3 regions of the Nonomuraea sp. NPDC050786 genome follow, and region 3 is predicted to be linked to each of the others. Evidence: riboswitches for the same ligand, from Rfam matches in the RefSeq annotation. Region 3 holds a riboswitch; each other region holds the start of a gene.
The links. A riboswitch is a leader RNA that binds a small molecule or an ion and turns the genes downstream of it on or off. The one in region 3 is predicted to bind cyclic di-AMP.
Positions count from the first base shown of each region.

Region 1: linked by a shared signal. The riboswitch ahead of AB0H84_RS06240 (C40 family peptidase) and the one ahead of AB0H84_RS43115 (GH25 family lysozyme) in region 3 are both predicted to bind cyclic di-AMP.
Region 2: linked by a shared signal. The riboswitch ahead of AB0H84_RS18555 (CHAP domain-containing protein) and the one ahead of AB0H84_RS43115 (GH25 family lysozyme) in region 3 are both predicted to bind cyclic di-AMP.

Region 1 is NZ_JBFAHJ010000002.1:395,556-405,878, reverse strand. Features, by position in the region: gene AB0H84_RS06265 (histidine kinase) at 1-77, shown strand, start outside; gene AB0H84_RS06260 (response regulator transcription factor) at 74-721, shown strand; gene AB0H84_RS06255 (phosphotransferase family protein) at 722-1,783, opposite strand; gene AB0H84_RS06250 (NYN domain-containing protein) at 1,918-3,240, shown strand; gene AB0H84_RS06245 (NlpC/P60 family protein) at 3,343-4,317, shown strand; cyclic di-AMP (ydaO/yuaA leader) riboswitch at 4,641-4,804, shown strand; gene AB0H84_RS06240 (C40 family peptidase) at 4,878-5,393, shown strand; gene AB0H84_RS06235 (hypothetical protein) at 5,508-6,296, shown strand; gene AB0H84_RS06230 (M48 family metallopeptidase) at 6,359-7,630, shown strand; gene AB0H84_RS06225 (glycosyltransferase family 4 protein) at 7,639-8,760, shown strand; gene AB0H84_RS06220 (AMP-dependent synthetase/ligase) at 8,769-10,323, opposite strand, start outside.
Region 2 is NZ_JBFAHJ010000008.1:312,503-322,825, reverse strand. Features, by position in the region: gene AB0H84_RS18570 (RNA polymerase sigma factor) at 121-702, shown strand; gene AB0H84_RS18565 (peroxiredoxin family protein) at 755-1,228, shown strand; gene AB0H84_RS18560 (aminoglycoside phosphotransferase family protein) at 1,301-2,251, shown strand; cyclic di-AMP (ydaO/yuaA leader) riboswitch at 2,451-2,599, shown strand; gene AB0H84_RS18555 (CHAP domain-containing protein) at 2,612-3,274, shown strand; gene AB0H84_RS18550 (methyltransferase domain-containing protein) at 3,328-4,092, shown strand; gene AB0H84_RS18545 (NlpC/P60 family protein) at 4,109-5,044, opposite strand; gene AB0H84_RS18540 (BlaI/MecI/CopY family transcriptional regulator) at 5,274-5,648, opposite strand; gene AB0H84_RS18535 (class I SAM-dependent methyltransferase) at 5,722-6,369, shown strand; gene AB0H84_RS18530 (antibiotic biosynthesis monooxygenase) at 6,397-6,693, opposite strand; gene AB0H84_RS18525 (DUF72 domain-containing protein) at 6,815-7,666, opposite strand; gene AB0H84_RS18520 (mandelate racemase/muconate lactonizing enzyme family protein) at 7,769-8,902, shown strand; gene AB0H84_RS18515 (FadR/GntR family transcriptional regulator) at 8,913-9,629, shown strand; gene AB0H84_RS18510 (glucarate dehydratase family protein) at 9,641-10,323, opposite strand, start outside.
Region 3 is NZ_JBFAHJ010000034.1:70,699-81,021, forward strand. Features, by position in the region: gene AB0H84_RS43090 (BTAD domain-containing putative transcriptional regulator) at 1-2,579, opposite strand, end outside; gene AB0H84_RS43095 (hypothetical protein) at 2,775-2,939, opposite strand; gene AB0H84_RS43100 (hypothetical protein) at 2,998-3,129, shown strand; gene AB0H84_RS43105 (hypothetical protein) at 3,279-7,073, shown strand; gene AB0H84_RS43110 (hypothetical protein) at 7,316-7,816, shown strand; cyclic di-AMP (ydaO/yuaA leader) riboswitch at 8,053-8,196, shown strand; gene AB0H84_RS43115 (GH25 family lysozyme) at 8,209-8,985, shown strand; gene AB0H84_RS43120 (VOC family protein) at 9,016-9,432, opposite strand; gene AB0H84_RS43125 (TetR/AcrR family transcriptional regulator) at 9,512-10,129, shown strand; tRNA gene AB0H84_RS43130 (tRNA-Leu) at 10,163-10,239, opposite strand.

The sequences.
Region 1 (10,323 bases), on a different contig from region 3:
GCGCGACCCCGGACGGCGAGTTCGCGGTACGCGCGTGGCTGCCGTGGCCGGTGGAGACGGATCGGGAGGACGCATGATCAGGCTGCTGATCGTCGACGACGACGCGATGGTGCGGGCGGGGCTGTCGATGATCCTGGGCGGCGTGGACGACATCGAGATCGTGGCCGAGGCCGGCGACGGGTCCGAGGTGCCGCCGCTGGTTGCCGAGCACCGGCCCGACGTGGTGCTGATGGACATCCGCATGCCCGGCGTCGACGGGCTGACCGCCACCGAGGCGCTGCGCCGCACGTCCTCGCCGCCCGAGGTGGTGGTGCTGACCACCTTCCACGCGGACGCGCAGGTGCTGCGGGCGCTGCGGGCGGGGGCGGCGGGGTTCCTGCTGAAGGACATCGCGCCCGGCGAGCTGGTGCAGGCCATCAGGAAGGTGGCCGCGGGGGAGCCGATCCTCGCACCGGCGGTGACGCGCCAGCTCATCACGCATGTGTCGGACGGCGGGGCGGGAGAGCGTACCGAACGGGCCAGGAAGCTGCTCGCCCGCCTCAGCGAGCGGGAGCGGGAGGTGGCGCTGGCCGTGGGACGGGGCAGGTCGAACGCCGAGATCGCGCGTGAGCTGTACATGAGCGTGCCCACGGTCAAGGCGCACGTCTCACGCATCCTCGCCAAGCTCGACCTCAACAACCGGGTCCAGGTCGCGCTGCTGGTCTACGACGCCGGTACGTAGTCACCCCGCCAGCAGCTCCTCGATCGTGGCCCGGTGCAGCACCAGGTCGTCGGGGTCAGCCGGGGCGGGCTGCTCGCCGAAGTGGATCCGGCGCTGCCACACCCTGGCCATGACGATGCCGTGCCGGAGGGCGGCATACGTCTCGTAGAAGTCCATGTCGCGAGGCTCGTATCCCGTTAATTCGCGATATTTCCGGCAGACGTCGTCGCGGCGCATGAAGTCGGGCATGCCGGGGAAGCCCGCGGCGACGGTGAGGTCCTGGAAGAAGCGGTGCAGGAAGATCATCCAGGACAGATCCAGCTCGCGCGGGCCCACGGCGGCCATCTCCCAGTCGAGCACCGCGACGGGGGTGAAGTCCCTGAACACCATGTTCCCGATCCGGGCGTCGCCCCAGCACAGCACGTCCGGACCCGGCTCGTCCGGCCAGTGCGGCTCCAGCCACCGGAAGGCCCGCTCCAGCAGCGGGATCCGCCGCTCGCCGTGCGCCCACTCGTAGTAGGCGCGCTGCGCCTCCACGTGCGCGCGCAGCCCGGGCTGCCCGAACGGCGCCAGCTCCCCGGCCGTGAACCGGGCCTGGTGCAGCGCCGCCAGGACCGCCACGGCGGCGTCCTGGAGCCTGCGCCGGTCCGTCGGCGCCGCGTCCAGCAGCCAGCTCCCGAACGTGTACGGCATCACGTCCGGCGGCACGTCGCCGTCCTCGCGCTCCATGACGAGGAACGGCGTACCGAGATGCCGGGGGTCGGGTTCGTACCAGAGAGCCCTGGGCGCTGGAATCCCAGCTTTTTCCCTGGCCAGGCGCATGATCCCGAACTGCGTCCGCAGGTCGTACGAGGGGAACACCGGAACGGCCTCCACCGCAGGTGCGAGCCTGGCTACACAGCGCGTCACCCCTTCGCCCCAGGCGGCGGTGAAGAAGAGGGTCTCGCTGGACATGCCGTTCTCGGACGGCCTGGACACTCCGGACACCGAGGTTCTCACGCCGAGCCTGCCGCTCAGCCAGACGGCCAGGCGTTCGCCCAGCTCCTCCAGGTCGCGGGTGGACGTGCGGATCTCATCTGTCACGGTCGGCCTCCCAGGCTCCGGCTCAGTCGTACATCACCAACCAAGCGCTCGTCCATACAGGGGTGACCGTTACGGTCAGGTACGCGGCAGCCGTACCCTTGTCTGAAAGGGCATGTCACGAAGGGACAAGTGGGATGAGTTCAGCGGGTGAAGGCCTGTCTCGCCCGCTTCCCGAGCAGGTGCGGCTCAATGTCGTCGATCTGGCTTCTCAGGTGCTCGGGACGATGCCCGCTGTCTCCATACCTCCGCCGCTCCGCGGCATCGCCAAGTTCGACCCCCGTAAACGTGCCAAGCTCGGCAGCGCGCCCATCGCGGCGCAGCTCGAGAACGACAAGAAGTTCCGCGAGCTGGTGGCCGAGTCGGTGGCCGCCGGCTGGCCGGAGCTGGTCGCCTCGCTGGCCGAGGGGAACGTGCCGCCCGCCGCCGACCCGGTGCTCGTGGCCGCGGCCGCGTACCTCACGCGGCCGCCCGGCTGGGCCGAGATGATCGAGGCCGCCCGCGCCGACCTGGAGCAGTCGGCGGCGGCGGCCGAGGGGTCGGAGCGCGAGGAGGCGGTCACCCGGCTGCGCGAGCAACTGGCCGCGCAGAAGAGCGCCGCCAAGGAGGAGTCCGACCGGCTGCGCGAGCAGCTCAAGGCGGCCCGCGCGGAGAACTCCGACCTGCGGCGCAAGCTCCACGAAGCCCGCGAGCGGGCCAAGGCCGCGGTCCGCCATGCCGAGGAGATGGAGCACGCGGCAGAGGAGGCCAGGTCGGCCGCCTCGGCCGCCTCCGTCTCGGGCGAGTCCGAGCTGCGGCGGCTGCGCGAGCGCCTGGCCGACGTGGAGAAGCAGCTCGAAGCCTCGCGCCGGGCCGCCCGTGAGGGCAGGAGCATCGAGGACGCCCGCATCAGGGTGCTGCTCGACGCGCTGCAGGACGCCTCCGCCGGGCTGCGCAGGGAGCTGGCCCTGCCCACGACGATCAGCCGGCCCGCCGACTCGGTCGCCGCCGTCACCGGCGAGCGGCCCGGCGTGCGCGGCGTCCCGGCCCGCGCCCTCGCCGACGACGACCCGCAGCTCCTCGACCAGCTCCTGGCCCTGCCGCAGGTCCACCTGATCATCGACGGCTACAACGTGACCAAGACCGGCTACGGCACGCTCACCCTGGCCGACCAGCGCAACCGGCTGATGACCGGGCTCGGCGGGCTGGTGGCGCAGACCAGGGTCGAGGTGACCGTGGTGTTCGACGGGGCCGAGCTCAACGCCCCCGTGCAGGTGGTGGCGCCGCGGGGGGTGCGGGTGCTGTTCAGCGACCCCGGGGAGATCGCCGACGACCTGATCCGCCAGCTCGTCCGCGCCGAGCCGCCCGGCCGGGCCATCGCCGTGGTGTCGTCGGACCGCGAGGTGGCCGAGTCCGTCAGGCGGATGGGAGCCAGACCCGTTCCGTCTGGCCTGCTGCTGCGCAGGCTGGGCCGGGGCTAGATTACGGCCTGGCCGTCCATCACGATTTACCTCTTTGGGTGAGACCTCACCCGCCACTTCTGTACTATTTCGCCCCAGACATCATCCCTGGGAGGCGACACAGTGAGGTTTGGCAGGGTGCCGGTGGCCGCGGGTCTCGCGTTCGGGCTGATCCTGTCCCCGATAGGTCCGGCCCTCGCTGATCCCAAGCCGACGCTCCGGCAGGCCAAGGCCAAGCTCGAGAAGCTCAACGACAAGGCGGACAAGGTCGTCGACCGCTACAACACCGCCACGGAGCGCTTCAAGGAAGCCAAGAGCGCTTACACCAAGCTGAACGACAGCTACGAGCGCAAGCTGGCGACCGTCGCGGACCTGCGCGCCCAGGTGATCAACATGGCCGTCAACGGCTACAAGCTCGGTGCCTACCCGACCTCCCTGCCCGGCCTGGTCAGCACGGACGACCCCTCGGCGCTGCTGACGGGGCTGACGCTGGCCGGGCAGATCTCGAAGGAGGAGGCGGCGAAGCTGGCCGCGTTCGACCGCGAGAACCGCGGGCTGAAGACGGAGCGGGACAAGGCGGAGCAGGCGCTGGAGGCGGCGGACAGGGAACGGGACGGCGTCGAGAAGGAGCGCAAGGAGGTCATGAAGCTGATCAGCCAGCAGAAGAAGCTGCTGGACAAGCTGAATGCCTACAATCCCGGCAATCCGCACAGCGTCGGCATCAAGTACACGGGTCCTGCCTCGGGCAACGCCGCCGCCGTCCTGCGCTTCGCCTACGCGCAGGTCGGCAAGCCGTACGTGTTCGGCGGCACCGGACCGAACGGCTGGGACTGCTCGGGCCTGACCCAGGCGGCGTGGCGCGCCGGTGGCGTGTCGCTGCCGCGTACGACGTGGCAGCAGTGGGCGTGGGGGGCCGGCCGCAAGGTCTCCCTGAGTGAACTCCGGCCCGGGGACCTCATCTTCAGCAACGGACTGGGCCACGTCAGCATTTATGCCGGCAACGGGCAGATCGTCCACGCGCCCCAGACCGGCGACGTGGTCAAGGTCGTCAAGCTCTCCTCTTACGGCAGCGGCCTCGTGGGAGCCATCCGCCCGTAACCGCCTTTTCTCCGGTCCCGCTACGGGGCCTGTCCGTTCTTGGAACGTTCCAGAAGAAATGTGACAAACGCGACATTTGCCACCTGACAAGCCACCCTGAAGCCAAATGTGAGCAGTGTCACATTCCGATAACGGAACCTGGCGTTCCAGCAGCGGCTTGTCATCTGACAGCCCCCTTTATCTGATCTTTACAGCGCATGTCTCGCTTTGCTGTTTCTTGACGGTTCCGCATAGCTTCTGGCGTCGTCGCGTTGAACAAGCCATGTCCTCCGCGCCCTGAAGATCCGCCGGTTGCCGCCCCTATCCCCGTTTCACCTTGATCGGGCGGTGACCTGCCGAGTCCGTGCAGCCAGGAGGCACGGAGCCGGGGACCCAGCGATCCCAGTAGTCCCCAGGGATCAGGGGTGAATCGGCGCCAGTCGCGCCGTAGGGCTACTTCCAGGCCCGAACCCGTCAGCTAACCCGGTAGGCGTTCGTGGAAGTCCCAAGGAGAAATCCTGTCTACGTCCCCGCATAACCCCCGTCTGTCCCGCCTTGCCCTGAGTGGCGCAGCGCTCACGATGACCGTGACGGCCGGAGGTGTGGTCCTCCATGCCCCGACGGCTCAGGCGGCGACGAACACGGCCGCTTCGGCGGCCACGGCGGCCACGGCCGCCCGCACCTCGAAGTCGGCCAGGGCCGCGGCGCTCAGAGCGGCCAAGGCCGCCCGGCAGAAGTCCAAGGCCCGCAAGGCCGTCGCGGTGGCCAAGCACCAGATCGGTGACCCGTACCGGTACGGAGGCACGGGTCCTGGCTCGTTCGACTGCTCCGGCCTCGTCCAGTACGCCTGGAAGAAGGCCGGCGTGCGGATCCCGCGCGTGGCGAGCAGCCAGTTCGTCCGCATCAAGAACAAGGTCTCCTGGCGGCACCTCAAGCCGGGCGACCTGATGTTCTTCAGCGGGCTCGGCCACGTGGGCATGTACGTCGGCAAGGGCAAGATGGTCCACTCGCCGCGGACAGGCGAACGGGTACGCATCGACAAGCTGAGCAGATGGCGCAAGGCGTCCTTCGTCGGCGCCGTCCGTCCCGGCATGTGACCGAGCCCCCCGCCCGAACGCGTTTCGGGCGGGGGCTCGCTCTTTTGCGCTGAAGTCTCCGTGGGCCGACTACGATCGGGCGTCGTGTCCGGGTGGGTGAGTCGAAGGTTGGCGATGGTCTCCATCGCGCTCCTCGCTCTCGCCCCCGCCGCCGCCCCCACCCTCGATGCGCCGATCCTGCCGCCGCAGGCCCGCGGGCTGTGGCGTGACGGTGCGGTCGTGATCCACGGAGCGCGCTCCGTCGTCGTCGGCCACCACGCCCCGGAGGGCGAGCTCCACGAGCTCGCGCGCCGGGCCGACGCGGCAGGGCGGCGGGTCTCGGTCGTGCTCGGCCGGCCGGTACGACCGCTGATCGTCGTCCCCCGCTCCGCCGCGGAGGCCGCCCGGCTGGCCGGGGTGGGACAGGTCGACGGGCTGGCCGCGCTGGCCGACGGCGGCCGGGTGATCGTCGTCCCCGAGCTCTTCGCCAAGCTCAACCCCACCGGCAAGGACGTCGTACTCGCTCACGAGCTCACCCACGTCGCCGCGGGCACCGACCACCTGCCCGTCTGGCTCTACGAGGGGTTCGCCGACTACGTGGGGTACCGCGACTCCGGGCTCCCCGTGCGGACCGCCGCCGCCGAGCTCGCCGCCGAGGTGCGTTCCGGGCGGCTCCCAGGGGAATTGCCCGGACCTGCCGCTTTCGCGGCCGACGGTCGGGACCCCGTACGGCTCGCGCGGGCGTACCAGGAGGCCTGGCTGGCGTGTCGCTTCCTCGCGGACCGGTTCGGTGAGGGGACGCTGGTGAGGCTCTACCGTGATGCCCGGGCAGCCGGCGTCGATCGGGCGCTCGCCGCGCTCGGGCTGTCCGCGGCCACGCTGACCGCACGGTGGCGCGACTACGTGCGGGACCAGCTCGCGTGAGGGAGAGGAGCGGCGTGGACGTTCACGCTCAAGGGGGGCAGGGGCATGGGGAAGGTATCTCCGTGAACGGGGACGGAGCGCGTGAGGCCGCCGGCGGGCAACGGCTGAGGCGGCAGGCGGCGGTGGCGGCCGTGGTGCTCGCCCTGATCATCCTGGCCGTGGCCGCCTTCAGCACGCCCTGGCGCCTGCTCGCCTCCGGGCCGCCGGACCCCGCGCGTGACTTCACCGCCGCGCAGATCGCCAGGGCCGAGGCGTTCGACGCGGCCACCACCGTGCCGAGCTACCTGTCGCTGGCGCTCACGCTCCTCCTCGCCGGTCTGCTCGTGGCCACCCCGCTCGGCGCGAAGGCCGTGGGCTGGCTCAAAGGCCCGTGGTGGATACGCGTGGTGCTCGGCGTCGTCGTCATCACCGTCATCGTCGAGCTGCTCAAGCTGCCGCTCGGGATCTGGTTCGAGACGATGCTGCGCGGTTACGGCCTGTCCACCCAGGACTGGGGGGCCTGGGCCGGTGACCGGCTCAAGAACATCGGCGTCGAGACGTTCATCCTCTGCCTCATGCTCCTCGTGCTCATGGCGCTGGCCCGCAGGATCAAGCGCTGGTGGATCCCGGCCGCCGCCGGGGCCTTCGCGCTGACGGTGGCGATGTCGTTCATCTATCCGGTGGTGTTCGAGCCGCTGTTCAACGACTTCACGCCCATGCGGCAGGGCGCGCTCCGCGCGAGCCTGCTCGCCATGGCCCAGCGGGACGGCGTGCCCGTCGAGGACGTGCTGATCGCCGACGCCTCGCGCAGGACGACGGCGCTCAACGCGTACGTGTCCGGCTTCGGCGCCACGCGCCGGATCGTCGTCTACGACACGCTGCTCAAGGCCCCGCTGCGGGAGGTCGAGCTGGTCGTGGCGCACGAACTGGGCCACGCCAAGCACAACGACGTCCTCTACGGCACCTTGATCGGCGCCCTGGCCGCCGCTCTGGGCGCCATGCTGCTGTTCCTGGTCTTCGACCCCGTACGCCGCCGCACGGGCGTCACGTCGATCGGCGACCCCCGCGCGGTCGGCGCGATCATGGGGTTGATGACGCTCGGCTCGCTGATCATGGGTCCGGCCCAGAACCTGGTCAGCCGGCACATCGAGGCCAGGGCCGACCTGCACGCGCTCGACCTCACGCGCGATCCGGCCACGTTCATCGCCATGCAGAAGCGCTTGGCCGTCACCAACGTTTCCGACCTGTCGCCGGATGCGGTGGAATATGTGCTCTATGCCTCCCACCCTTCGACACCTGAGCGCATCGCCATGGCCCGCGCATGGGCCAAGGTGAACGGCGTCCCAGTGCAGTGACAGGGGCGGTGGATTCCAGTGCGGAGTCGGGTGCCGGGGGCAAGGTGCTCATCGTCACGAACGACTTCCCGCCGAGACCTGGCGGCATCCAGTCGTTCGTGCACGGCCTCGCCCTGCGGACGCCTGGCGTGGCCGTCTACGCGCCCGCCTGGCCGGGCTGCGAGGAGTTCGACGAGCGCCAGCCGTACCCGATCGTGCGGCATCCGACGCGGCTGATGCTGCCGACCCCGGCCGTCGCGCGCAGGGCGGCCCGGCTGGTGGCCGAGCACGGCGCGCGGACCGTGGTGTTCGGCGCGGCGGCGCCGCTCGGGCTGCTCGCGCCCCGCCTGCGCGCGGCGGGCGCGCGGCGGGTGGTGATGCTCACGCACGGCCACGAGGCCTCGTGGGCGAGCGCGCCGGGCTTCCGCGCGGCGCTGCGCAGGATCGGCCGGCACGCCGACGTGGTGACCTACCTGGGCGAGTACACCCGCCAGCGCCTGGTCGCCGTCATCCCCCCGGAGAAGCTGGTACGGCTCGCGCCCGGCGTGGACGTCACCCTGTTCCACCCCGGCGCGCCCAAGGCCCGGCTGGGCCTGGACGGCAGGCCGGTGGTCGTCTGCGTGTCGCGCCTGGTGCCGAGGAAGGGCCAGGACCAGCTGATCAGGGCCTGGCCCGAGGTGCTGCGGGCGGTGCCGGACGCGGTGCTGCTGCTCGTGGGCGGCGGGCCGCACCGCGGCAGGCTGGAACGGCTGGCGGCGGGGCGGGAGTCGATCAGGTTCACCGGCACGGTGCCCGCCGCCGCGCTGCCCGGCTACTACGCGGCCGCCGACGTGTTCGCCATGCCGTGCCGTACCCGGTGGAAGGGGGTGGACGTGGAAGGGCTCGGGATCGTGTTCCTGGAGGCGTCCGCCACCGGGCTGCCGGTGGTGGCGGGCGCGTCCGGCGGCGCGCCGGACGCCGTGCGGCCCGGCGAGACCGGGCTGGTCGTGGACGGCGAGGACGCGGGCGAGGTCGCCCAGGCGATCGTCGAGCTGCTGGGCGACCCCGACAAGGCCCGCAAGATGGGCGCGGGCGGGCGTGACTGGATCGCCCGCGAATGGGCGTGGGACCACGTGGCCGCCCGGTTCCGCACCCTCCTCCAGGCGCCCTGAGCGCCGGGCTACTTCCCGTCGTAGAGCTCGTCGATCTCCTTGGCGAAGTCGCGCATGACCAGGTTGCGCTTGACCTTCAGCGTGGGCGTCAGGTGCCCGCTGTCCTCGGTGATGTCGTTCTCCAGGATCAGGAACTTCTTGATCTGCTCGGCCTTCGACACCTGCAGGTTAGCCCGGTCCACCGCCGCCTGGACGTCCGCCAGCACCGCGGCGTCCTTGCGCAGCTCCGCCACGGCGGATCCGGCGGGCACGGCCTCGGGGTCGAGCGTGATCAGGGCGGCGACGAAGGGGCGGCCGTCGCCGACGATCATGGCCTGGGAGATCAGCGGGTGGGCGCGCAGCGCGTCCTCCAGCGGCCCGGGGGCGACGTTCTTGCCCGCCGCGGTCACCAGGATCTCCTTCTTGCGCCCCGTGATCCGCAGGTAGCCGTCGGCGTCCAGCTCGCCGATGTCGCCCGTGTGGAACCAGCCGCCGTCGTCGATCGCGTCGGCGGTGGCCTCGTCGTTCTTCCAGTAGCCGTGGAAGACGTTCCTGCCCTTGGCCAGGATCTCCCCGTCGTCGGCGATGCGCAGGGTCACGCCGGGCAGCGGCTTGCCGACCGTGCCGATCTTGTTGGCGTACGGCATGTTGACCGTGCACGGTCCTGTGGTCTCCGTCAGGCCGTACCCCTCGAAGACCTCGATGCCTACGCCCCTGAAGAAGTGGCCGAGCCGCTCGCCGAGCGCGCCGCCGCCGGAGACCGCGGCCGAGAGGCGGCCGCCCGTGGCCGCGCGGAGCTTGGCGTAGACCAGCCGGTCGAAGAGCGCGTGCTTCAGCCGGAGCCCGAGCGGCGCGCCGGCGGCGGAGGCGCGGCTCGCGTCCATCGCCACGTCCACGGCGCGGGCGAAGATCTTGCCCTTGCCGCCCGCGATGGCCTTCTGCTCGGCGCCGTTGTAGACCTTCTCGAACACCCGGGGCACGCCCAGCAGGAACGTGGGCCGGAAGTCCTGCAGGTCGGGGGCGACGTTCTTCATGTTGGGGGTGTGCGCGATGACCGCGCCCGCCTCGAGCAGCACCACCTGGATGATCCGGGCGAGGATGTGCGCCAGCGGCAGGAACAGCAGCGCCGCCGGGTCCTTAGTGGCGAACAGCGGCTCCAGCGGGCCGCGCAGCACGTTGAGCGCGGTGAAGAGCAGGTTGTCGTGGGTGATGCGGCAGCCCTTGGGACGTCCGGTGGTGCCCGAGGTGTAGACGACCGTGGCGAGGTCGGCGGTGACCACCTGTTCGCGCCGCTCGTCCACGTCGGCGTCGGAGACGTCGCCTGTGTCCAGGGCGCCGTCGATCCGCCAGACCTGCTTCAGCTCGGGCGCGGCCTCCCTGACGGTCTCCTCGTGCTCGTCCAGCTCGACGAAGACCGCCTTGGCCTCGCTGTCGGACAAGATCCACCGGACCTGCTCGGCCGAGGACGTCTCGTAGATCGGCACGGTGACCGCCCCGACCGTCCAGACGGCGTAGTCGACCAGCGTCCACTCGTACCGGGTGCGCGACATCAGCGCGACCCGGTCGCCGCGCGAGATCCCCGCC
Region 2 (10,323 bases), on a different contig from region 3:
TCGTCCTGCCCGAGCGCGGCGCTTCAGGTCCGAAGCACCCGCCGGTGCCGGCCTGGTGAATCCTTTTGCGGGGTGGGGGCCTCTTATGGGGTGATGACCACGCTGACAAGGAGATGGGGTATGGACGTGGCTGACCGCTCGTGGGCGAGCGCGCAGCTCATCGAGGCCGCGCAGGCCGGTGATCGCGAGTCGATCACCGCGGTGATCCACGGTGCCCATGTGCACGTGCGGCGCTTCGCGGAGCATCTCTGTGCGTCCCCGCAGGACGCCGAGGACGCCGCGCAGGAAGCGTTGATCATCCTCTACCGGAAGATCGGCTCTCTGCGCGCCACGGGGGCGCTGGCATCGTGGATGTTCAGAATCGTCCGGAACGAGTGCCTGCGCCGCGCGCGACTGCTGTTCGACCGCGATGCGGAGGCCGGCGCCGATCTGGCCACCTCGGCCGAGGACGAGGCCATCCGGCGGCTGGAAGCCGAACTCGTCGCGCAGGCGATCAGGGAGCTCCCCGATGTGCAGCGCAGAGTGCTGATCATGCGGGACGTACTGGGCTACCCGGGCCGGAGGGTCGCGGAGGTGCTCGGCCTGAGCAACGCCGCCATGAAGTCCCAGCTGCACCGGGCTCGCACCCGGCTGCGGCTCAGCCTGGGCGACCTGACCGGCCCCGCCGGGGGACCGCATGACCCCGAAGCCGCCGGCGCCTGACCTGAGCCGAGCCGCATTTCCACAGTCCCGAGCTTGAAGAGGGAGTTCCGCCATGCTTGAAACCGGATCGCCTGCGCCCGACGTGGTGCTGGAGGACACCGACGGCCAGGCCGTGCGCCTGTCCGGCCATCGGGGCGGTCATGCCTCGCTGATCTATTTCATGCGCTCGACGTCGTGCCCGGTCTGCAACAGGCACGTCCAAGACCTCATCCGGCGCCGCGACGAGCTCGCGGCCCACGACGTCCAGGTGTTCGTCGCGGTTCCTGAGGACCGTAAGGAAGCGGCCGCGTGGAAGGCCGAGCGCCAGGTGCCGTTCCCCGTCCTCGTAGGGCGCCGGGGGACCCCGCACGAGATGATCGGCCTGAGCAGGAAGGTCTTCGGCTCACTGCAGCAGTCAGGCAGCGTCCTCATCGACTCCCAGGGCGTCATCCGCCACGCCCACGGCGCCACCCTGCCCACCGGCGGCTACGACAAGAAAGGGATCCTTGCCGCGGTGGAGGGTCTTCGCGCCGGCGGAGGCCGCTGACGGCGAACCGGGCGGGAGCCCGCCGCCGGCGGCCTGTTCCCGCTGTATCAGCCTGGCGCGTAAGGTGCCCGAATGATCGAGATACCCGAGGCGTTCGCCCAGAGCACCGTCGAGCGTGAAGGAGAGCCCGGAGCGGCGTGGCTCGCCGAGTTGCCGGCGATCGTGGAGGAGCTGCTGGAGCGCTGGGGAGGCGTGCCGGACGGTGCGGTCATGCACGGGGGCGTCGGGGTCATCGTCCCGGTGCGCCGGCGGGGCGGCGCGGGAGCCGCCGTGCTGAAGGTGTCGTTTCCGCATCCCGGCAACGTCCATGAGCCGGACGCCTTCGCGGCGTGGGAGGGGCGCGGGGCCGTGCTGCTGCACGAGCGCGACGACGAGCGGTTCGCCATGCTGCTCGAGCGGGCACGGACGTCGACGCTGGCGGAGGTCGAAGACGGCGACGAGGTGGTGACGGTCGCAGGGCGGATCAACCGCCGGCTGGCCGTCCCCGCGCCGCCCGGCCTGCTTCGGCTGCGGGAGCAGGCGGACACCTGGGAGCAGGGGCTACGCCGGGATGCCGAGGAACTGGCGCACACGCTGCCGCCGTACGCGGTGGACGCCGCCGTGGCGACCGTCCGCGAGCTGGGCCACGTCCAGCCGGACACCCTCGTCCACGGCGACCTCCATCCCAGGAACATCCTGCGCGCCGACCGTGAGCCATGGCTGGCCGTCGACCCCAAGGGGTACGTCGGAGACCCCGCTTACGACGGCGGCACCCTGCTCAAGTCGCGCGCGTTGACGCTCCTCGAGGCGGATGACCCGCACAAGGCCCTCCGTCGCACGCTGGACGTCTTCGCCGAGGCGGCGGAGCTCGATCGGGAACGCGTCCAGCGCTGGGCCCAGTTCCATGCCGTGCAGGCCGCGTTCTGGGGCCGCCGGCACGGATTCCGCATAGCCCGGGGCGGGCCCCGCTTGGACTGGCTCACCGAACTCGCGGACCGCCTGGCGGAGTCGCTCACGGACGGCTCGGCCGGCCGCAAGGTCTAGAAAGGACAAAGAGCAAGTAGTCAATCTTCTATATTGCGGGTGTTTCGCGCGAATATTCGCCGGTGCTGCTTGCAGCTATATATGCCATTCGAATACTTTCGTGCTACTTAGGCGTATCTGCGGCAGGACCAGACGCCGCACGGCGCCTTCCCGCATTGCCCAGACCGCGCTTCACCTGCGCGAACGACTTCGCGTAGCGGTCGCGCGGCCGCCGAATCCGCGAGCTCGCGGAACCGGGGACCCACCGTTTCTCTGGGGTGAATCGGCGCGCCTCCGCACGAGGCGCCCATAGGGCACTTCCACGCCCGAACCCGTCAGCTAACCCGGTAGGCGGCATGGAAGCAAGGAGCAATACGCCCTATGGTGAAGAACATCTTCACGGGTGCCCTGCAGACCGGAAACCTTTCCCGCCTCGCCCTGTGCATGAGCGTCGCTGTGGGCGCGGTCCTCGCCGGTACGCCGGCCTTCGCGGTCCATCGCCGGCCCGAGACGCGATCGTCGCAATGGGGCACCGTCCAGAAGGCTCCCGGCCAGGTGAGCGCGGAGGAAGTGATCAGAATCGCCGAGTCCCAGATCGGCGTGACGGAGAACGCCGCAGGCGGCGGAACCCCGTTCCAGAGCTGGTACATGTCCTCGCCCCGGGCGGCGGAGACGGCGGCCCGCGACGGCAGCACGCTGCAGTCCTACGCCAACGCCCCATGGTGTGCCATGTTCGTTGCCTGGGTCGGTGAGAAGGCCGGCGCCCGGCCGACCATTGGCTGGGACTCCTACACCGTCACCTGGGCCAGATGGTTCGTGGCCAACAGGCGCTGGGGCACCGTACCCAGGCCCGGTGCCGTGGTCTTCTTCGCCTGGCACACGAGGAGCATCAGCGGCATCGACCACATGGGCCTGGTCAAGCAGGACAACCGGAACGGCACGATCACCACGATCGAGGGCAACACGGACGACGGCCGGGTGGAGGAGCGGATCCGGCCCACGTCCCAGGTGGTCGGCTACGGCTATCCGCAGTACAAGCCCTGACGAGCCCGCCTGCGGTTGACTTCATGTCGACCTTAAGTCGCATGCTGTCCGGCATGTCGCACAACATTGCCGCAGAAGCGGACGTCGCCGCCATGATCGCGTTGCTGGACGCCACCGAAACCCTTCCCGGCGCCGCGGAGCTGCGTACGCGCTCCTACGAGCTGCTGGCTCTCCCGCCGGGCGCCGGCGTCGTCGACGTCGGATGCGGAGCCGGTCGGGCGGTGGCCGAACTGGCCGAACGCGGGGCGCGGGCGGTCGGCGTGGACGTCGTCGACCGGACGGTGGCGCTGGCCGCGCAGCGGTGGCCCGGGCGCGATTTCCGTACGGGGGACGCCTACAGCCTGCCCTTCGAGGACGGTGAGCTCGCGGGCTACCGCGCGGACAAGGTCTATCACGAGATCGACGACCCGGCCCGCGCGCTGCGGGAGGCCAGGCGGGTGCTGGCCGACGGCGGGCACATCGTCCTGCTGGGCCAGGACTGGGACACGGTCGTCATCGACTCCGGCCATCCGGCTCTCACCAGGAGGATCGTGCACGCTCGCGCCGACCTCACCCCGGCGCCGCGAGCCGCCCGCGGCTATCGCAACCTCCTGCTGGACGCCGGCTTCGAGGACGTCACCGTGGAGGTGCACACCGCCGTGTTCACCCACGCGCTGACGCTGTCCATGCTGTCGGGGTTCGCCGAGGCGGTGCGGGGGGCGGGCGCCATCACCGAAGAGGAGGCGGCGGTCTGGCTCGCCGATCAGGAGGAGCGGTCGCGCTCCGGGCGCGGCTTCGTCGCCCTGCCCGTCTTCGTCTCTTCCGGGCGGCGGGTGTGACCCCGCCGTCGGCCTGCTACGGGCGGACCGCGCCGAGGAGGCGGGTACGCCAGTAGTCGTCGAGGTCGACGACCTTGATGACGTCTCCGGTCTGGGGCGCGTGGACCATCTTGCCGTTGCCGGCGTACATGCCCATGTGCCCCAGCCCTTTGCTGAAGAGCAGGTCTCCGGGCTGCAGCCGGTCGAGCGGGACGCGGCGGTCGCTTCCCCAGCCCCACTGCGTCCAGGTGGTGCGGGGCAGCTCGACGCCCGCGCGTCGCCAGGCGGCCTGGGTCAGGCCGGAGCAGTCGTACGAGCCCGGCCCGGTGCCGCCGTACCGGTACGGCTTGCCCACCTGGGCGAAGGCGAACTGCAGGGCTAAGCGGGCGTTGCCGGAGGCCGGGCCGGTGTACTCGATGCCGGGGCTGTTGGGGTCGCCGGTCTTGAAGGCGCCCAGCCTGCGCAGGAGCTTGGTCTGCTCCTTGACCAGCTTGTCGACCTTCGCCTTCTCGTCGCCCACCTTGTCGCGGGCGGTGTCGGCCTCCGCCAGGAGGCGCTTGGCCTCGTTGCGGCGATCGCGCAGCTCCTTGGTGGCCGCGTCGTAGGCCTGGATCTTCGCCGCCCTGGCCTCGGCGATCTGCTGGAGGGAGGCCATGTTGCCCAGCAGCGCCTCCGGGTCGCCCTGGCCGACGAGCCGGCTCCAGAGCGGGTACGGGCCCGACTGGTAGTCGTTGACCGCCGCCGTGACGAGGTCCCGCCGGAGGGCGTCGGCCCGGGCGTCCTTGAGGCCCAGCTCGGCGTTGAGGGCGCCGTACTTCTTCTTGGCGCTCGTGTACGTCTCCGTGGCCTGGTTGTACTTCTCGACCAGCTGGTCGGCCTGCTCGTTCAGCTTCACCAGCTTGGCCCTGGCCCTGGCGGGCGACGGCTCGGCGAGGGCGGCGCCCGGGGCGGCGATCGATGCGGCCAGTGTCAAGGCTGCGGCTGGTGCTGTCCGCCAGAGCCATATCGGCACGGCCACTACGATGCCTCCTCGTAAATCATCGAACCTGAGGCGCCATAGTACAGAAGGTTGACCGGCTCATCGGCCTGTTCGCGGCAGACGGGCGGCACGGTGGCCATGGGCGATGGCACCGGCATGAAGTGGCCGCAAGCCCCATTAAGCTACTACGGGATTACGTAGAACCCGGTGACGATCGGCGCCGTCACGATCTGCGCCCGTTCGGCGGGTACACCTGGAGCGCCGCCTCCAGAGCGCTCGCCTCCTCGGGGGTGAGCCGCTCGAGGAAGTGCACCAGCGTGGCCGCCCGGTTGCCGCTCCTGGCGAGGGAGTCGCGCATCACGTCGGCGGTGTAGGCCTCCTTGGACGACACCGCTTCGTAGATGTACGCCCGCCCGACCGGCTTCCGCTTGAGCAGGCCCTTGGTGTGGAGCTTGTCCATCACGGTCATCACCGTGGTGTAGGCCAGGGGGCGCTCCTTCCGGAGATGCTCCAGGACGTCCCTGACGGAGGCGGGCTCCTTGATGGCCCACATGCGATCCATGATCGTGGACTCGAGCTCTCCCAGGCCACGCACCATCCGACGCCCCCTCCACCTGCGGTCGACGCAATGCTACCGCCGATCGTAGATGCGGCCGGGGTAGAAATCAGTCATGACGTCCGACGAGCGCACCGACCGCCTACGCCGCTACTGGGACAAGCACGCGCACTCGTACGACCAGCAGATGAGCTTCTTCGACCGGCACTTCTTCGGCGACACCCGCGCCTGGATCTGCTCCCAGGCAACCGGCGACGCCCTCGAAGTGGCCGTCGGCACCGGGCTCAACCTCCCGCACTACCCGCAGGGCGTACGGCTGACCGGGATCGAGTGGAGCCCGGCCATGCTCGACCGCGCCCGGCAGCGGGCCGCCGGCCTCGGGCTGAAGGCCGACCTGCGCGAGGGCGACGCTCAGACGCTCGACTTCGCCGACGGCGCCTTCGACACCGTCGTGTGCACCTTCTCCCTGTGCTCCATCCCGGACCACCGCCGGGCGGTCACCGAGATGGTCCGCGTGCTGCGGCCCGGCGGGCTCCTCCTGCTCGCCGACCACGTCGCCGCCTCGTCCTGGCCCGCCCGCGCCGTGCAGCGCCTGCTCGAGCTCATCACCGTTCCCCTGGGCGGCGAGCACTTCCTGCGCCGCCAGTTCGACCAGGTGCGCGAGCACGGCCTCACCGTCGAGCGCCATGACCGATTCAAGATCGACATGGTGGAGCGCTTCGCGGCCCGCAAGCCCGTCAGGGACGCCCCGACCCCGTCATAGACCGCGGCCCGGGGATGGCGGGGCGGCTTATCGTACGGGGACGCCGAGCTCGCGGCCCCGGTAGAAGCCCTCGCGTTCCTCGAGGACGTAAGGGGCCATGGCCTCACGCCGGCGCGTCTCGGCCTCGGAGCCCCGCCAGGAGTCGCAGGACTCCCTGGAGTCCCAGAACGACACCCCGGTGATCTCGCCCCCGTCCTCGGACCAGTAGGCGTACGCATGGCGCAGCCCCTCCGGGTACGGGTCCGGGCGCCATGCCCTCTCGAATTCCTCCAACGCGCCCGGCTTGATGCGGCGCGTCGTCACCCAGACGAAGTGCTCCCTCATCGCAGCCTCCTCTGCACCGCCGATTCGGCTTGATGGCGCTCTCTCCCTCCACCATAGGCTCCGCGACGGGGGAGCCTGGTGCCGGGTCACGCGCGCTCCCCAAGCCGTGGGCGACCGTCGGCTAGAAGAGGGTCAACGGGTCCATCGGCTCGGGCTCGGGCAGGGGAGCCAGCTCCGGCAGGCGGGTGCGTACCGCCTCGTGGAAGGCGCGGGCCAGCTGCGGCGCGTCGGCGTTGTCGGGCGTGTGCAGGAAGAACGTGGGGGAGCGGCCCTCCCGCAGCCACTCCGTGACCGTCTCCAGCCACGCCTGCCAGCCCTCGACCGTACGGGACTCCGCGTCCCGCCCCAGGTAGCGGACGATCGGGTGGGCCGTGAGGGCGCGCGTGCGGCGGGGGACGCGGGGTTTCTTGGTCCAGGCGTCGCGTTCGGCGTCGCTGGTCGGCGGGCTCTGGAAGAGGGTCGTGGTGTCGAAGGGGACCCACTCGGCGTCCACGGCCGCAAGGACGCGTTCGAGGAGCCGTTCCGACCGCTCGTCCTCGAAGAACGCGCGGTGGCGCACCTCGACGGCGTACCGGTGGGAGCGGGGGAGGCGGCGGAGGAAGGCGGCCAGGACGCCGAGGTCGGCCGGCGCGAACGAGCCGGGAAGCTGCACCCAGAGGGCGTGGGCTCTGGGCCCCAGCGGCTCGATCGCGTCCAGGAAGAAGTGCAGGTCCTCCTCGATGCCGGTGAGGCGGCGCTCGTGCGTGATGGTCTTGGGCAGCTTGACGACGAAGCGGAAGTCCGGCGCGGTCTGGCGGGCCCAGGACTCGACCGTGCTCCTCGTCGGGGTCGCGTAGAAGGTCGTGTTGCCCTCCACGGCGTCGCACCAGGTCGCGTAGGAGCGCAGGCGCTCACCGGCAGGGAGCTGCTCGGGGAGGAAACGACCTGGCCAGCGCGCGTGCGTCCACATCGCGCATCCCACATGAAGCCGCATGGCTCGACGGTATCGGAGATCCACCCGGGCAAGTTGTCATACGAGTGACAGCTTCGTATGATGACTGACGACATCCCGCCCGCCGACCCGCTTGGACCCGCCATGGCCGCCGATCGCATCCGTCACGTCTCGCTCTCCACCGTCACGCTTCCGCTGGACGTCCCCATCAGCGACGCCAAGGTGCTCACCGGCCGGCAGAAGCCGATGACCGAGATCGCCTTCCTCTTCGCCGAGATCACGACAGAGGAGGGGCGTCAGGGCACCGGCTTCAGCTACTCCAAGAGGGCAGGCGGTCCGGCGCAGTACGCCCACGCCAAGGAGGTCGGGGCGAATCTCCTCGGCCAGGACCCCTCCGACATCGGCAAGGTCTACGACGTGCTGCTCTGGGCGGGCGCGTCGGTGGGCCGTTCCGGGGTGGCCACGCAGGCGCTGGCCGCGATCGACATCGCGCTCTGGGACCTGAAGGCCAAGCGTGCCGGGCTGCCGCTGGCGAAGCTGCTGGGGGCCTATCGCGACTCGGTCAGGACGTACAACACCTCGGGTGGCTTCCTGCACGCGCCGATCGAGGAGGTCAAGGCGCGTGCGAGCCAGTCGCTCGCGGACGGCATCGGCGGGATCAAGATCAAGGTGGGGCAGCCGGACACGAAGGAGGACCTGCGGCGGCTGGCGGCGGTCAGGGAGCACATCGGGGACGATGTGCCGCTGATGGTCGATGCCAATCAGCAGTGGGATCGGGCGACGGCGTTGCGGTTCGGGCGGGCGGTGGAGGAGTTCGGGCTCGTGTGGATCGAGGAGCCGCTGGACGCCTATGACGCCGAGGGGCACGCGCAGCTGGCCGCCGCCCTGGACACGCCGATCGCCACCGGTGAGATGCTCTCCAGCGTCGCCGAGCACGTCCGCCTCATCGAGGCGCGCGCGGCCGACATCATCCAGCCGGACGCCCCGCGCGTCGGCGGCATCACGCCCTTCCTCCGTCTGGCCGCCCTCGCCGACCACGCGGGGCTGCAGCTGGCGCCCCACTTCGCCATGGAGATCCATCTCCACCTGGCCGCCGCCTACCCGCGCGAGCCCTGGGTCGAGCACTTCGAATGGCTCAACCCGCTCTTCAACGAGCGGCTCGAGACCCGTGACGGCCGGATGATCGTTCCGGACCGGCCCGGGCTCGGCTTCACGCTCAGCGAGCAGTGCCGGAAGTGGACCGTTGACAGCGTCGAGTTCAGAGCCGGCGCCCGGTAGGTTGTGAGCCGTGCCGCCAGATCAGAGGCTCGATCGCGACAGCGGGCGCGGGCTCGCGCATGAGCTCGTCGAACGACTCAAGGCGCGCATCCTCGCCGGCGAGATCCCGCCCGGCCAGAAGCTGCCGACCGAGTCCTCGCTCGTCGAGGAGTTCGGCGTGAGCCGTACGGTGGTCCGCGAGGCCATCTCGCGGCTCCAGGCGGCGGGCCTCGTCGAGACCTTCCAGGGGCGTGGCTCGTTCGTGCTGGCCGTGCCCGCCTCCACGGCCTTCTCCGTGGCGGCCTCGGAGATCCGCACGCACCGCGACGTGCTCGACATGATCGATTTCCGGATCGGCGTCGAGTCGGAGTCGGCGGGCCTGGCCGCGGAGCGCCGTACCGACCTGCAGCTCAAGGCCATCGAACGGGCCCTGGTCGACCTAGGGCGCTCCGGCGAGCAGCCCAGCAGCGCCGTCGAGGCCGACTTCCAGTTCCACCTGAAGATCGCGCTCGCCTCGGGCAACCGGTTCTACTCCGACCTGCTGGCGTCGTTCGGGCCGATGGTGATCATGCTGCCGCGCACGCGGCTGGAGCCCCCGTACACGGTGTCGAACGCCACCCACCTCACCCGGGTGACGCTGGAGCACGAGAACATCTACCGGGCCATCGCCGACCAGGACGCGGCGGCGGCCCGCGCCGCGATGCGGCTCCACCTGTCCAACTCCCGGGCCCGCCTCCAAGCCCCCTAGTCAGCCGGCGGTCACCAGCGGGAGGTGTTGGGGGTGAAGTCCGGGACCACCGTGCGCATGTAGGCCGTGTCCTCGCGCCCGCGCTGCCCGCACCGTACGTACTGCTCGTGCAGCACCTCCAGCGCGTCCTCGTCCAGCTCCACCCCCAGGCCGGGACCGGTCGGCACGGCCACGCTCCCGCCGCGGAACTCCAGCGCCCCCGGCTTGACGACCTCCTCCGTCTTCCACGGATAGTGCGTGTCGCAGGCGTAGGTGAGATTGGGGGTGGCGGCCGCCAGGTGGGTCATGGCGGCGAGGCTCACGCCGAGGTGGGAGTTGGAGTGCATCGACAGCCCCATGCCGAACGTCTCGCAGATGCCGCCCAGCAGCGCCGAGCGGCGCAGCCCGCCCCACAGGTGGTGGTCCGACAGCACGACCTGTACGGCGTCGGCGGCGACGGCGGGCTTGAGGTGCTCGAAGGCGATGACGCACATGTTGGTGGCCAGCGGGATGTCGGTGTGCCGGGCAACCGCCGCCATGCCGTCGATGCCGGGCGTCGGGTCCTCGAGGTACTCCAGGACGCCGGCCAGCCGCTTGGCCACCTTGATGGAGGTGTCCACGGTCCAGGCGCCGTTGGGGTCGATGCGCAGGGCGTGGCCGGGGAAGGCCGCGGCCAGCGCCTCGACGGTCTCGACCTCGTGCTCGGGCTCGAAGA
Region 3 (10,323 bases):
GTCACCAGCCAGAAGGAGATGTCTCCGTACCGGTCCATCGTGGCCAGGATGTCCGCCGCGACGGCCAGCGCCCGCGTGCCGTCCCCGCGGTCCGAGGCCGTCTTCATCTCGCACCAGGCCGCCCCGTCCGCCGCCCAGTCGTGGCCGCTGGCGCGGGCGGCGCCGATGGCCTCCTGGAAGACCCTGTCGGCGCCCGGCAGATCCCCCAGCACCCGCAGGACCATGCCCTGGATCATGAGCGTCTCGGCTTCCAGCCAGTCCAGGGCGCTGCGCCGGGCCAACTCGACGGCCTCGCGGGCGAGAGCCGCGGCGTCGAGCGCCGCCCCGGTCAGCAGCCCCAGGTAGGCGGCGTACGCGGTGGTGAGCGCCTCCGTCACCAGATCGCCTGCCTGGCGGGCCTCCTCCATCGCCGTACGGGCCGCCTGGTACGCCTGTGGCGGCTGTCCTGCCAGGTAGTGCAGTCCCACGACCGCGAACCGGGCACGCGCCCGGACATCCGCACCGGCCCGCGGGGCCGCCGCGAACGCCTCGGACAGCCAGGCCAGGCCCTCCGCGACATGGCCCATGCGGAACCAGAACCAGAACAGCGCGCCGCTCAGCCGTAGCGCGTACTCGCCGTGACCCGCTGCCAGCGACGAGGCGAACGCCGCCCGGAACTCCGCCTGATCCCGGCTCAGCCCGTTCAGCAACGCCGCTCCCTGCGGCCCGCGGAGATGGCGTTCGGCGTTCTCGGCCCGGGCCAGGGCCCAGGCGCGGTGGCGTTCCTGCGCCGCGGCCAGCTCGTCGGCGGAGAGCGAGGCCAGGGCGTACTGGCGCAGGGTCTCCAGCATCCGGTAGCGGCGTGGCGCCGTGCCGGTTTCGGCGGTGACCAGCGATTTGCGGACCAGCGCCAGCAGCGGTGGCAGGACAGGATCGACTCCTCCCACCGCGGCGGCCGCCTCCAGGTCGAAGCCGGCTTCGAACACGCCGAGCCGGTGGAAGAGCCGGCGTTCCGCCGGCCGCAGCAGTTGATCGCTCCAGGCCACCGTGTTCAGCAGCGTGCGATGACGGTCCGGCCGCCCGGCTGATCCGTCCACCAGCAAGGTGAAGCGGTCCGCCACGGCGTCGGCTATCTGGGCGACGGACAGCGCCCGGCTCTGCGCGGCGGCGAGTTCGATGGCCAACGGGATGCCGTCGAGCCGTAAGCACAGGGCCGCGATCGTCTCCCTGTCGCCCGGCTCGGCCGCCCAGCCGGGAGAGACGGCCGCGGCGCGGCGCAGGAACAGGTCCGCGGCCTCCGTGGCGGCATCCAGGGGCGGTACTTCGTAGACCATCTCCCCCGAGATGCCCAGGGGCTCGCGGCTGGTGCACAGCATCCGCACGGTCCCGCAGCGGGTCAGCAGCGTGTGGGCCAGCATGGCGGCGGGCACCAGCAGATGCTCGCAGTTGTCCAGGACGATCAGCATGTCACGGTCGGCGATCATCCCGGCCAGCTGGTCGGGGGACGCCGCGCTGGGCAGTCCCAGGGCGGCGGCCATGGTCCCGGTGAGCAGTTCGGGTGCGTGCAGCCCTGCCAGCTCCACGAGCCAGGGCCCGTCGGCGTCGGTACGGGCGCGCGCGACCTCCACGGCCAGGCGGGTCTTGCCGACCCCGCCCGGCCCGGTGAGCGTGACCAGCCGGTGCCCGTCCAGCAGAGACGCGACGGCCGCGAGGTCGCCGCCGCGGCCGACGAAGCCGGACAGCGCGAACGGCAGATTGCCCGAGGGCGGCGCCGGAGCCACCGCCGGAGGGTATGACACGCGGGTGGGCTCAGCCGGTGCCGAGGCCAGCCGCGGGTCCTGGGCGAGTACGGCCGCCTCCAGGTCGCGCAGTCCGCGTCCCGGGTCGATGCCCAGCTCGTCGGCCAGCCTCCTGCGTACCGCCCGAAGGGCGGCGAGCGCGTCGGCCTGCCGCCCCGACCGGTACAGGGCGAGGACCAGCAGCTCCCAGCCACGCTCCCGCAACGGCTGCTCGACGATCAGCGCCTCCAGCTCGCTCACGGCGGCGGCGTGCTGCCCGGACGCGATGACCGCCGCGAGCCGGTCCTCGCGGACCGTGGCCCGCAGATCCTCCAGCCGGGTCGCGTCGGGCACCGCGAAGGCGGCTCCGCCGAAGTCGGCATAGGCCGAGCCCCGCCACAGCGCGAGCGCCTGTCCGGTCAGGTCCGCGGCGAGTCGCGGTTCACCGCCCTCCAACGCGCGCCGGCCACGAGCGGCCAGATCGGTGAAGCGCTCGGCGTCGATCGCGGCGGGTCCTGTCCGAAGGGCGTAACCGGGCCCCTCGCGCACCAGCAGCCGGGCCGGGGCGCCGGGCGCTCTCTCCGGCTCCAGCGTCCTGCGCAGATCGGCGACGTATCCATGGAGCGTCGTCAGGGAGGGCGGTCGCGAGCCCTCCCACACTTCGGAGAGGATCCGCTCTGCCGAGACGCTCCTGCCCCGCGCGATCAGCAGCAGCGCCAGCACGGCCCGCTGGCGAGGTCCGCCAAGCCCTGCCGCGCGACCGCCGACCTCGGCCCGGAGCGGCCCAAGAACGCCGAACCTCACGTCCTCGACCACACTCACCAGCAGACCTCCCACCGCATTAAACGCGCAGTGAGAATATCCACTTCATCCAAGGTCAAAACCCGCGTGCGGGGCGGCTCGGCGGTTCTCGCTTCCCGCGTTGACTCACCCGAATATCCGAGTTGTTTGTCCAGCGAGCCGTACGCGTGCTGGACAACTCCGGAACGGCTAGACCAGGGGATACGGCTTATCAAGTCACCCGACGAAGGGAATCGACATGGAACGACAGTCGCGCAGCAAGCTCGCGCGCGGCCTGGGCCTTGTGACGGCGGCCATGTTCGCGACCGCTATGATCACCTCCGTCCCCGGCTTGTCGTACGCATCGACCGCGAGCACCTCGTCGAGCAGCAATGCCTCCACGATCCTCGCCTCAAACCGATGCCACCTCCGGACAGAGGCCAATCCGAACAGCGTGTGGGTGCCCCCGAACTACGAAAACTGCTACCAGTGCCTTGAAAGAGCCTCCTACCTGCACTCGCAGACCGGCATCGACTATTACTGCACCTACAACCCGAGCAACGGCAAGACCGACCTGCACTACGACCTGTAAGTCGCGTTGGAGCCGCCCGTCTGCCAGCGGGGGCGGGACGGGCGGTTCATCGCGTAATGAACTCCCGATGGCTATAGTCGATCCCGGTTGTCAAGCGGCGATATTCGCTGTTCGGCAACCGGCGATCGTACGGCCATGGGGGCGCATTCATGGGACGACCGGAACGGCCGATCGACCCTGACGCGGGCCCGTTACAGCGCTTCGCGCACGAGCTGAGGCAGTTACGCGCCAAGGCCCCTCGGTCCAGTTACCGCGAATTGTCCAGGCGCGCGCACTACTCGGTGACCGCACTGTCCGAGGCGGCCGGCGGGGAGATCTTTCCCACGCTCGCGGTCACCCTGGCCTATGTCGAGGCCTGCGGCGGCGACACCCAGACCTGGGAGAAACTCTGGCGAGAGGTCGCCGCGGAGCTGGCCGCCGGCGGCGCGGAGGATCAGATGGAGGACCAGGAGGCGCCCTACCTCGGCCTGGTCACCTTCGAGCCTGAAGACGCGGACCGGTTCTTCGGCCGGCGCGAGCTGGTGAACGAGCTCTCCGCGCGATTACGCGACACATCCCTGCTCGCGGTGTTCGGCGCCTCAGGAAGCGGCAAGTCCTCCCTGCTGCGCGCCGGCCTGCTTCCGGCGTTGCGGAACCGCGCCGCCTCGGAAGGCCAGGACCGGCCGACGCTCCTTATCACGCCAGGCGCGCACCCCTTGGACGAGCTCTCGGTGGGCCTGGCAAGCCTCAGCGGGACCTCCGCCCCCTCCCTGTACGCCGACCTGGTGGCCGCCCCTTCGAACGTCCGGCTGGCGATCGGTCAGATCCTGGCGGGCAGGCCGAAGAGCGCGCGCCTCGTGATCGTCGTCGACCAGTTCGAGGAGGTCTTCACCCTCTGCGACGACCAGAAGGAGAGATCCCTCTTCCTGGACTCGCTGCTCGCCGCGGCGGAGGAGACCAACGATCGAGCCCGCGTCGTCCTGGGAATCCGCGCGGACTTCTACGCCCGGTGCGCCGAACACCCGCCGCTGGTGGCCATGCTGCGCGACCGGCACCTGCTGATCGGCCCCATGGAGGACGACGACCTCCGGCAGGTGATCACCGGCCCGGCGCTCCGGGCAGAGCTCAAGGTCGAGCGGGCGCTCGTCGAGACCATCCTCAGCGACGCGAGAGGTGAGCCCGGCGCGCTGCCGCTGATCTCCCACGCCCTGCTGGAGACGTGGAAGCGCCGCAAAGGCGGCACGTTGACGCTCGCGGGGTACCGGGAAGCCGGAGGCATCCAGGGCGCCATCGCGCAGACCGCCGAGCAGATCTACGACGCGCTCGACCCCGGGGAGCGAGGTCTGGCCAGGAACGCGTTCCTCCGCCTGACGGCGCTGGGGCAGGGAACCGAGGACACGCGCAGGCGCGTCCCGCCGGCGGAGTTGCTGGCAGGGCCGGACGGGGCGGCGATGGAGGCCGTACTGTCCCGGCTGACGGCGGCGCGGCTGCTCACCGTCGACGAGGACAGCGTCCAGGTAGCTCACGAGGCGGTGATCCGTTCCTGGCCGAGGCTGCGGGGCTGGCTCGCCGAGGACCGGGAACTCGTCCGGCTCCAGCGGCGGCTCACCGACGCCGCCACCGAGTGGGAGCAGCACGGGCGCGAGGACGAGCTGCTGTACCGGGGAACGCGGCTGGCGGCCTGGGAGGAGCGCGCGCTCGACCGGCTCAACGACCTGGAGCACGCGTTCCTGGCGGCCAGCAGGGTACGCGCGCGCCGGGAGCGGGCGGCGGCGGGCCGTCGTGTGCGCGCGGCTCTGATCAGCCTGGTGGTGGTGGCGGCCGTGGTCGGAGTGCTGGCCGTGATGGCGCTGGTGAACGCGAACCGGGCGGAGAAGGAGCGAGATCTCGCGTACTCCCGCCAGTTGGCGGCGTACGCGCGTGGCCAGCTCCAGCTGGACCCGCAGCTCGGGCTGCTGCTGGCCCGGCGGGCATACGCGGTGAGCCCGACGGAGGAGGCCACGGCGGTGCTCCGGCAGGCCATCGTCGACTCGCGGATCCGGCTCATCGTTCCCATCGCCGCGGGCAAGGTCTGCGGCGTCGCCTTCAGCCTGGACGGGCGGCATCTGGCCGCCGCCAGCGGGGACGGCACCCTACGGGTCTGGCAGGTGTCCGCACAAGGGCTGCCCACCGGCGACCCGGTGGTGCTGCACGGCCATGCCGGTGAGGCGTGGAACCCCGTGTTCAGCCCGGACGGACGCTACCTGGCGACTGGCGGCATCGACGGAACGGTCAGCGTGTCCGACTGGGCCGGCGGTGGCGATCCGCTGGTGCTGCGCGGCCACCGCGGCCCGGTGTGGGGCGTCTCGTTCGACCCCGACGGGCGACGTCTGGCGAGTGCCGGGGACGACGGCACGGTGCGGATCTGGACAGCACCGGACGGCGGCAGGTGGACCGGCGGTTCGCCGGCAGGAGGCGGTGCTCCCAAGGCTGCTCCCAAGGCGGCTCCCAAGGTGCTGCGCGGCCACGACGGGCGGGCTCTGCAGGTCGCGTTCAGCCCGGACGGGCGGAGACTGGCCAGCAGCGGCGGCGACGGCACCGTCCGGATCTGGGACCCGGCCGGTAAGGCGAGAACGGTCGTGCTGCGCGGCCACGAGAATTCCGTGGAAGGACTGCAGTACAGCCCGGACGGGCGGAACCTGGTCAGCGGCAGTACCGACGGCACGGTGCGGGTGTGGGACGTGACCGGACATGATGCACCCGTAGTGCTGCGCGGGCACGATGGCACGGTGGAGGGCACGGCGGTCAGCCGCGACGGCCGGAGGATCGCCAGCGTGGGCAACGACGGCACGGTCCGCATCTGGAACATGTCCAGCAACATCGACCCGCTCGTGCTGCGCGGCCATCGTGGGACGACGTGGAACGCGTCGTTCAGCCCGGACGGGCGTACGCTGGCGAGCGCGAGCGATGACGGGACGATGCGGCTGTGGGACGTGGCGTACACCGGTGACGCGACGATCCTGCGCGGTCATACCGGGGGGACCGTGTACGACGCCGCGTTCAGCCCGGACGGGCGACGCGTCGCCAGCGCCGGTATCGACGGCACGATCCGCGTCCAGAGCATCGACGGCAGCGGTGACGCGCTGGTGCTGCGCGGCCACAAGGCGGACGTCCTCGGGGTCGCCTTCAGCCCGGACGGACGGCGACTGGCGAGCACGGGTGCTGACAGCACGGTACGGATCTGGCACGCCGACGGGACCGGCCAGGCCGTCCTGCTGCGCGGCCACCGTGGAAACGTGTGGAACGCCGCCTTCAGCCCGGACGGCACGCGGGTGGTCAGCGGCGGTGACGACGGCACCGTACGGGTCTGGCACACCGACGGGACCGGGGCGCCGGTCGTCATGGACAGCCCGCAGAGGCAGGTCCGGTATGTCGGGTTCAGCCCCGACGGGCAGCGAGTGGCGAGCGCGGGCGTGGACGGCACGATCCTGATCCAGAACGCCGACGGGACCGGCCACCCTGTCATGCTCCGCGGCCACCAGGGCCTGGCGTGGTGCCTCGCCTTCAGCTCGGACGGGCGGCGGCTGGTCAGCGGGGGCAACGACGGCACGATCCGCATCTGGAACACCGACGGGACCGGAGACCCGATCGTCCTGCGCGGCCATCAGGGCGTGGTGTGGAGCGTCGGCTTCAGCCCGGACGGGCGGCAGGTCATCAGCAGTGGCAATGACAACACCGTGCGGATCTGGATGCCGGCCGAGGGGCGCGAGCCAGTGGTCTTCAGCGGCTCCGGCACCGCGGTCAATTCCGTGAAGTTCAGCCCGGACGGGTGGCGGCTGCTCTCGACCTACGACGACGCCACGGTACGGATCTGGCACTGCGAGGTATGCGGCCCCATGCACCAGGTCCAGGCACTCGCCGCCAGGCGCACCATCCGCGAACTGACCCCCGAAGAACGCAGGAACTACCTCGAACCATCCCCTTGATCTCGGCTGTTCGGCGAGGACGATGCGATTGCGACGGTACGCGATCGGCGTGGTGGACGCGTCCCGAGACTCAGGCGCGGAGTTCGGCGCTGCTGCTGCACGCTTCGTCGATTCCTGGTACGTCGTCCGTCGCGCAACTGGAGGAGCACTTGAGGCCTTGACCGTGGAGGCGACGGCCGAGCAGCTGGGCGGCTGCGACGTCCCGTTGACCGCCGGCCGACCGGCGTGGCAGCTTGCGGATCATGAGATTACAGGTCGCCCGTGCCGCCGCCGTCGGAGCGCTGCTCACCCTGACGGCATGTACGCCGGCAGACGGTGGCCGGACCGGGCTTATGCTCGGCGCGGGCGGCCATTTGACGGTGGCGGTGGCCTGGTGCGACCAGGCGCCGGATTCGGTGGTCGTCTACCAGCACTCTGGTGGCGAGTTGCTCGATCAGGCCACGATCAGCGGTCCGGCCCTGCACGGTGAGAAGATCGGGTTCATCGACCTGGATGAGCTGCCCAAGGGCTGGTCCGTGACGGAGGGCGATCTCGACCTGCGCGAGGACCGGTTCTACGAGATCAGGGCGCACAAGACCGGAGTGCAGCTCAGCTACGGCGGGGTCACGCTCAGAGCCGGCCATGAGAAGGGCCTGCACCGGGACGGGATCGTGATCCAGCACTACGACGACGGCTCCGAGTACGGCTACGACGTCAAGCTCACTCAGGACGACCTGAGAAATGCGGCCAAGGAGGCGTGCTGAGGGCCGGCCTCGGCGGGGGCACGTCCAGGCGACCGATTTTTTACCAAGTCCCGCATCCCTTACCGGCACGGCACTTCAGCGCCTTTCAGCCACCGGCACCAGCAAATCGGATTTGCCCTACTTGCACTATCTATGGGCATATGTCTATCTTTTGCCTAATCGCGACATGGATGTGACGAGCTTTCACCACATCGTTGCCGCTTGGTTGACCGGACCGTGCGCTGCTCTTCGCGGGCAGTGTCCGGCCGCCGAATCCGCGCCTCGCGGAGCCGGGGACCCACCTTCTCGGGGTGAATCGGACGCCAGCCCAGCCTGCGCCCGTAGGGCACTTCCAAGCCCGAACTCGTCAGCTAACCCGGTAGGCGGCATGGAAGCAAGGAGTCAATGCCGTCATGCCCGAGCCTCGGCTTGCCGCAATCGCCCACACCCTCAAGAACCGCCTCGATCCCCTCACCCAGCGCCTCAGCTTCGCCGTCGCGGGCGCGATCCTCGCCGGAACCACCGCCATCGCCGGCATTGCCGCCGTGACGCTCGCATCGCCCGCCGGCCAGGTCCCGACGCACGAAGCCCAACCTGAGAGCGCGTCTCTCACTTACGGCCTGGACATCTCGAACTACGAGCCCCTGTACGACTGGAACGCCAGCGCGGCCCAGTTCGGCATCATCAAGGCCACGGAAGGCACGAGCTTCCGCGACGCCTCCTTCGCCAGGCACTGGCTCCAGCTGGGCAAGAAGGGCATCGTGCGCGGCGCCTACCACTACGGCCACCCCCGCAACGACCCCGTCGCGGAGGCCGAGCACTTCCTGTCCGTGGTGAACGCGCAGCCCGCCGAGCCCGGCGACCTGCTGGTCCTCGACCTGGAGACCACCGACGGCAAGTCCGTCGCCGAGGTGAACGCCTGGGCCAAGACGTGGCTGTCGTACGTCAAGGCCAGGACGGGAACCACCCCGATGTTCTACAGCGGCTGGAACTTCGCCAACACCTACGGCAAGGGCCTGGCCGAATATCCGCTGTGGGTCGCCCACTACAGCAAGGCCAAGGGAGCGGTCACCCCGCCCGCCGACTGGAAGTCCTGGACCATCCACCAGTACACCGAGTCCCCCATCGACCAGAACGTCTCCGCGCTCACCGCCGACCAGCTACGCGGCCTGGGCCGCCACGCCGCCTGAGCAGCGCGGCGGTCGGCTTGACGCCTGGGTTCACCCGCTGACGTACTGGTCGGCGTAGGCTTCAGAGGGTGCGATGGGCGTGATGACGTCTATCAGGACGCCGTTGGGATCGGCCACGATGAAGTGCCGCTGGCCGAAGTCCTCGCTGCGCAGTTCGAGCTCAGGTCGCAGCCCCTCACCGGCGACGAGCCGGTCCCACTCGGCGTCGACGTCCTCCACCTCGAAGTTGAGCAGCAGCCCCTGCACCGGCGCGCGATATCCCTCGGGCAGCGTCGGGTGGGTGTGGTCGAGCAGCGCCAGTTCGTACGCCACCGGCCCCGGCCGCCGCAGGCTCACGTACCAGTCCGCCTCGAAGGTCGTCTCGAAGCCGAACAGCCGGGTGTAGAAGTCGTGGGACTCGGCCAACCGCGAGGTGCCGATGACCGGATAGAAGCTGGTCAGGATCACGAAAACCCCTTTCACATACCGCTGGTATGCGAAGGTACAGTATTGACGTACCACCGGTATGTCAACGTGGAGGCAACTCATGACCGACGGGGCCAGGGCCCGCCAGCGCGAGCAGACCAGGCGCGCCCTGCTGCGCGCGGGCCGGCGGCTGTTCGCGACCCGTGGCTACGCCGCGGTCGGCCTGGCAGAGATCGTGCACGCCGCCGGCGTCACCAAGGGCGCGCTCTACCACCACTTCGAGAGCAAGGCCGAGCTGTTCCGCGCCGTCCTCGAACACGTACAGCAGGAGGTCGCTCAGCAGGTGGCCGCGACCGCCGACGCCGAGGACGATCCCTGGGAGCAACTGACGGCGGGCTGCCGGGCCTTTCTCACGGCGAGCACCGACCCGGACGTCCAGCAGATCATGCTCATCGACGGCCCCGCCGTGCTGGGGTGGAGCGACTGGCGCGCCCTGGATGAGGCCGCCTCGGCCCGCCACCTGGCCGAAGCACTCGCCACTCTCATCGAGAAGGGAATCATCACGCCGCAGCCGGTCGAACCGCTCACCCACCTGCTGTCCGGCGCCATGAACGAGGCGGCACTGTGGCTGGCCAGGTCAACCGGCCCCGGCGACCTGGAGGACACCTGGATCGCCCTCTCACAGATGCTCCAGGCCCTACGCCTCAATTCGAACGGCGCCACCTGCCGGGCTTCGTAGCGCCTGCGCAGCGGATTCGTTCGTATGCCGAAGTGCCCCCCCGGGGACTCGAACCCCGACCAACCACGGGTCTGAGCCGTGGGCCTCTACCGAAATTGGGCTAGAGGGGCTGCTCCACGAGAGCGGCTGGACCCCGGGCTTGGCTGGCGTGGGCCGGCCCGGGGCGTGGGCTGGGTCCGGCCGGGGGGCGCCAA